One region of the Mycoplana ramosa genome, then DNA from elsewhere that is predicted to be linked to it. Evidence: predicted binding sites of a transcription regulator. Region 1 holds the regulator's gene; the other holds the start of a gene.
The links. The regulator PhoB, encoded in region 1, activates phosphate uptake and scavenging genes when phosphate is short. The targets are predictions, from matches to a motif close to TGTCATNNANCTGTCAT.
Positions count from the first base shown of each region.

Region 2: JNC62_RS06520 (esterase-like activity of phytase family protein) is a predicted target of PhoB. The motif match lies at 1,416-1,432, and genes of this name have one in related genera.

Region 1 covers NZ_JBHEEW010000012.1:22,900-26,100, forward strand. The annotation lists gene JNC62_RS15570 (aspartate aminotransferase family protein) at 1-912, opposite strand, end outside; gene JNC62_RS15575 (hypothetical protein) at 911-1,168, shown strand; gene JNC62_RS15580 (GcrA family cell cycle regulator) at 1,339-1,857, shown strand; gene phoB (phosphate regulon transcriptional regulator PhoB) at 1,943-2,626, opposite strand; gene phoU (phosphate signaling complex protein PhoU) at 2,673-3,201, opposite strand, start outside.
Region 2 covers NZ_JBHEEW010000004.1:93,139-96,339, reverse strand. The annotation lists gene JNC62_RS06520 (esterase-like activity of phytase family protein) at 1-1,363, opposite strand, end outside; gene hupB (DNA-binding protein HupB) at 1,608-1,883, opposite strand; gene lon (endopeptidase La) at 2,091-3,201, opposite strand, start outside.

The DNA of each region.
Region 1 (3,201 bases):
CACGTCGCGAACGTGCTGCAGGAACCCCTCCTCCAGCACGACGTCCAGCACCGCATTGCCGACCGCCATCGCCAGCGGATTGCCGCCATAGGTCGAGCCGTGCGTGCCCGCGACCATCCCCGCCGCAGCCTCCGCCGTCGCCAGGCAGGCGCCGAGGGGGAAGCCGCCACCGATGCCCTTCGCGACCGCCATGATGTCCGGGGTGACGCCGGCCCATTCATGGGCGAACAGCTTGCCGGTCCGGCCGACGCCGGACTGCACCTCGTCAAGCACGAGCAGCAGCCCGTATTCGTCGCAGAGCGCGCGCAGCTCCCGCAGGAACTCGTTCGATACCACGCGGATGCCGCCCTCGCCTTGCACCGGCTCGATCAGGATTGCCGCCGTCTCTTCCGTTATCGCGGCCTTCACGGCGGCGATGTCGCCGAACGGCACTTGGTAGAAGCCGGGAGCCTTGGGTCCGAAGCCTTCGAGATACTTCTCCTGGCCACCGGCGGCGATCGTCGCCAGCGTCCGGCCATGGAAGGCCCCCTCGAAGGTGATGATGTGAAACTTGCCTGGATGGCCCTTGGCGAAATGATAACGCCGCGCGGTCTTGATCGCGCACTCCAGCGCCTCTGCGCCGGAATTGGTGAAGAACACCTTGTCGGCGAACGTCGCGTCGATCAAACGCTTGCCAAGGGCTTCCTGCCCCGGCACCTCGTACAGGTTCGACACGTGCCAGACCTTGTCGGCCTGACTCTTCAGGCTGTCGACCAGATGCGGATGAGCATGGCCGAGCGAATTGACCGCAACGCCGGCGGCAAAGTCGAGATAGCGCGAACCGTCTTCCGCGATCAGCCAGACGCCTTCGCCGCGCTCGAAGCGCAGCGGCGCACGCAGATAGGTCTCGTAGAGCGGCGTGGCGTCAGCCATGGCGCGTATCTCCTTCGCAGCGGATGCGGAAATCCATTCTCGTCTTGAGCTTTCCGTGTGGAAAAATGAAAAATGCCGCCCAGCGGCGGCGGCGGCACTATCGGCATTTCGGCGGTCGATGTCAATAAAAGCAGCTTCCATCCGTTCCGCCCCAGTTGGTCGCGGAGACGGATCCGGATTGCGCGCGGAAAGTGTCGCCGCGCAGCCACACCTCAACGAGCAAGTTGGGGAAAACTGGAAAATCGATTCGGCCTGAATCGGGCGACTCTTGTCACCGAGTCCCCCTGTCAGTAGGTTAAAAGTCAATTGCTAGACTGCATGCGGCGGAACTAGTCACCAACAGTATCAAGGCGTTCCGAGCTCCGGAGCCATCCGGGGCATTGACGACGGATTCCCGGTAGCGAACGCTGGAACGGAGGCGATAGTATGAACTGGACAGACGAGAGGGTCGAGAAGCTCAAGAAGCTCTGGTCCGAAGGATTGAGCGCCAGCCAGATCGCAGCACAGCTCGGCGGCGTCAGCCGCAACGCAGTCATCGGCAAGGTGCACCGCCTCGCTCTGCCCGGCCGCGCCAAGGCCGGCGGCACGCCGACAGCGACGCGCGCCAAACGGCCGGCCGCTGCGCCGCGCCCCGCGAACTTCGCCCCGCGCGTCGTCACCCGCACCGTCGCCCGTCCGGCAGGCGCGACCGTCGTCAAGGAAGAGGTCGCGTTCGAGTACGACGACGCACCGCTCGCGCGCATCGACACCAACGTGGTGTTGCCGATGTCGCGCCGGCTGGAGCTGACCGAACTCACCGAGCGCACCTGCAAGTGGCCGAATGGCGACCCGCTGACGGACGATTTTCACTTCTGCGGCAACGAGTCCCCGGACAATTCGCCCTACTGCCTCTACCATCAGCGTCTGGCCTACCAGCCGTCGGCCGAACGTCGGCGCATGCGCTGACCGGTTCAAGGCCGGGAACGAGGACCGAAATTGCAAACGGGCCCCGCGGGGCCCGTTTTTCGTTTCCGACGTCGTGGCCCGCCGATCAGGCCTCCAGCGAATAGCCGGCTCCGCGCACGGTGCGGATGACGTCCTGCATGTTGGAAAAGTTCAGCGCCTTGCGCAGCCGGCCGACATGCACGTCCACCGTACGCTCGTCGACGTAGATATCATGCCCCCAGACGCCGTCGAGCAGCTGCGAGCGCGAGAAGACGCGCCCCGGAGAGGTCATGAAAAACTCGAGCAGGCGGAATTCCGTCGGGCCGAGGCGCACCTCGCGCGTCCGGCGATGGACCCGGTGCGTCTCGCGGTCGAGTTCGATGTCGCCGCACTTCAGCAGCGTCGAGACCACCTCCGGCCGGGCGCGCCGCAGCATCGCCTTCACCCGAGCCATCAGCTCCGGCGTCGAGAAGGGCTTCACCACATAGTCGTCGGCGCCGGTGGCAAGACCGCGCACCCTTTCGCTCTCCTCGCCGCGGGCCGTCAGCATGATGATCGGCAGGCGTTCGGTCTCGGAGCGCTGGCGCAGACGCCGGCAAAGCTCGATGCCGGAGACGCCGGGCAACATCCAGTCGAGGATCAGAAGATCCGGCTGGCGCTCCTGCAGGCGGATCTCCGCTTCGTCGCCGCGCAGGATCGTATCGACCTCGAAACCCTCCGCTTCGAGGTTGTAGCGCAGGAGGACGCTGAGCGCCTCCTCGTCTTCGACCACGGTAATCTTGGGAACCATGCCTTGAGAACTCCGGCGTTCTAAAATTCAGACACTTCGAGGCGGATCATTCCATCTCCGCGCCGACCGAGGTGGTGTGATCGTCCTTCGGGCGCTCGCCTTCCGGTGGTGCACCCGTCGCCATGTAGAAGATCGTCTCGGCGATGTTGGTGGCGTGGTCGCCGATGCGCTCGATGTTCTTGGCGCAGAACAGGAGATGGGTGCAGGGCGTGATGTTGCGCGGGTCTTCCATCATGTAGGTCAGGAGCTCCCGGAACAGCGACGTGTAGACCGCGTCGATCTCGTCGTCACGCTCACGGATCTCCTTGGCCTTCTCGACGTTGCGTGAGGCATAAACGTCGAGCACTTCCTTCAGCTGCATCAGCGCCAGTTCGGCCAGATGCTCCAGACCGCGGGCGAGCTTGCGCGGCATGCCGGAACTCTGCACGGCAATCACGCGCTTGGCATTGTTCTTTCCAAGGTCGCCGACGCGCTCGAGTTCCGCAGCGATGCGGATCGCGCCCATGATTTCGCGCAGGTCCGCCGCCATCGGCTGGCGCTTGGCGATCGTCAGGATCGCCTTTTCGTTGATCTGC
Region 2 (3,201 bases), on a different contig from region 1:
CAGCCAAGCCGGACAGCGCGCCAAAACCGACCGGCAGACCGTCCTTGTCCGCCGACCTGATCTGTGGATAGGCCGCCACGCCTTCCGCGCGCTCGTAGATCATCACATGCGACCGGGCGCCGCCGTCCTCGACGAGATCGGTCTCGTTGGCGGTCACGAACAGGTTGCGTGCGGGAATGGCGACCGCGCCCTCAGGACCGATGCCCGAAGGCAGCAACTGCAGCAGTTCGGGCTCCGCGCCGGTGTCCTTGTAGACCCCGACGATCGAGGCGCGCTCAGCGAGCACGAAGAAAAGGTTGTCGTCACCGAACGTCGCCGCTTCAAGGCCCTCCGGCTCGACACCCTTGGAGTTGCGCTTGTCCGGATAGTGGCCGATCGCGGCGATCGCGTGCTCGAAGGAGGGGCCGCTCTCGTAAAGCACCTTGCCGGTCTTGTCGAAGATCGTGAAGCCGCGGCTGCCGCCTTCGTAGTCGCCTTCGTTGGCAACGACCAACCGGTTGTCGTCGAGCCAATTCACCGCATCCGGCTCGCGCTTCTGTCCGTCCTTCTTTCCGGTGAAGGAAATAGCGCCGTCCTTCTTCGTATCGATGTTCTTGAGGTCGACGGCGCCGGCCGAGAAGTGGCCCTTCACCGTCCCGCTCTTGGCGTCGATAATGACGATGTGGTTGTTCTCTTGCAGGGTCAGGGCGATTTCGTCCTGGCCGTTGAAGGAGACGAATTCCGGCTCCGGATCATCGCCGCCGATTTCGGCAAGCCCCGTCAGTGCGACGCGCTTGACCGTTGCGCAATCCGGCACGCCGTCCTTCAGCGACAGAATGACCAGATCGCCAGCCGGCAATTGCGGCAGCGCGCCGTCATTCAGGTCCTCATCGCGCTCGTTCTCGATCGCGATTGCAGCAAGCGTGCCGTCCCTGTTGATTGCGATCGAGTCCGGCTGGCCGCCGAGGTCACAGGTCGCCCCGGTTTTGCGCGTTGCGATGTCGACGGTCGCCAGCAGGCCGGATGGCTTCACGAAGCTCTCGCGGGTGTTGACGGCGACCAGCGCCTTGCCGCCGACGACCGCAACCGAGGTCGGCTCGCCTTCAAAGACCACCGTGCCGGCGGCCTTCGGCGCCTTGGCGTCTGTGATGTCGATGAAGCCGACCGCCCGCATCGGGCTGTCGGAATAGACGAGCGTGTTGCCATCCGCCGTTGCCGTGATGATTTCCGAGGAGGTCGGCGCCTTGGGATCCACACCGTCGGGCATATTGTCGGCCACGGCGAACGAGGCAATCCGGTTGAAGACGGGTTCCGCGGCGGCCGGAAAAGCTGCAGATGCGAGAAGCACGGCGGTAAATACCGCACTCAGTGATCGGTTGGTCATATAATTTCCCCATGTGTCGAACACGCGATGCATGAGGTTCTGCGCGATGGGGATGACAGCCGCATGACAGCGGCCGCCATCTAGACTGCTAAACTGCTATCGCCTCCGGCAGCGATCTCGAACGATCCGTCGAACAACCACATAGGGATGCGACTATCCCGAAAATGCGAAAGGGTCCGGCTTGAACCGAACCCCTCGACCAGCCTGGACGGCCGTCTTCGTGATTGCCGTCTGGCAAATCCGATCAGCCGTTTACGGCGTCCTTCAAGCCCTTGCCGGCCGAGAACTTCGGCACGTTGCGCGCAGGAATGTCGATCTCCGCGCCGGTCGAAAGGTTACGGCCCTTCGAGGCTTCGCGACGCGATACGGAGAAATTGCCAAAACCAACGAGGCGGACGTCGCCGCCGTTCTTCAGTTCGCCCTGGATCGTCTCGAATACGGCATCGACGGCCGACGCCGCATCCGTCTTCGACAGGCCGGACTTCTCAGCAACTGCGGAGACGAGTTCGTTCTTGTTCATGTTTCCACCCCTTTCATACGGTTCGAAACGACTCATACTAAGTCGGGGGCAGAATACGCATCGACCTTGCCGCCGCAACGGGGTTTCAAGGACAAACGTTGAAAATCCGGGCTTCTCACAGGCTTTTTCAACGGAAAAGGCCGGCACTGTGGCCGGCCTTTAGCATTTCGGCCCTCAAACGAGCCGATTTTAAGAGGTCGTTTACCCTCAATGGGCGATCGCGGCACCGGTCTCGTCGGTCGATTCGACGGTTGCAACCGGCTTCGATTCAACCATCGACGGATCCCATTCGATCGGCTCCGGCTTGCGGACCAGCGCATGTTCGATCACCTCGCCCATGCGCGAGACCGGAATGATCTCCATGTTGTTCTTCACGTTGTCCGGAATTTCCGCCAGGTCCTTGGCGTTCTCTTCCGGGATCAGCACCTTCTTGATGCCGCCGCGAAGGGCCGCAAGCAGCTTCTCCTTCAGGCCGCCGATCGGAAGGACGCGACCACGCAGCGTCACTTCGCCCGTCATCGCGATATCCTTCGAGACCGGGATGCCGGTCATGATGGAGACGATGGCGGTCGCCATGGCGATGCCGGCCGACGGCCCGTCCTTCGGCGTCGCGCCTTCCGGCACGTGCACGTGGATGTCGGTCTTGTCGAAGCGCGGCGGCTCGATGCCGAAATCGATGGCGCGCGAGCGGACATAGGATGCCGCCGCCGAAATCGATTCCTTCATGACGTCCTTCAGGTTGCCGGTCACCGTCATGCGGCCCTTGCCACCCGGCAGGCTCACGCCTTCAATCGTCAGCAGTTCGCCGCCGACCTCGGTCCAGGCGAGACCCGTGACAACGCCGACCTGATCCTCGCGTTCGGCTTCGCCGTGGCGGAAGCGCGGCACGCCGAGGAAGTCGTGGATGTTGTCCGCCGTCACCTCGATCTTGGTGGCCTTGCCCTTGATGATCTCGGTCACCGCCTTACGGGCGAGCTTCATCAGTTCGCGCTCGAAGTTACGGACACCGGCCTCGCGGGTGTACTGCTGGATCACCGCCATCAGGGCCCCGTCGGTAACGGAGAATTCCTTCTCCTGCAGGGCATGGTCGCGGACCGCCTTCGGCAGCAGGTGCCGCTTGGCGATTTCCAGCTTTTCCTCCTCCGTGTAGCCGGCGATGCGGATCACCTCCATGCGGTCCATCAACGGCGCCGGGATGTTCAGCGTGTTCGCGGTCGTCACGAACATCACGCTCGACAGGTCGTATTCGACCTCGAGGTAATGGTCCATGAAGGTCGAGTTCTGTTCCGGGTCGAGCACCTCGAGGAGCGCCGAAGAC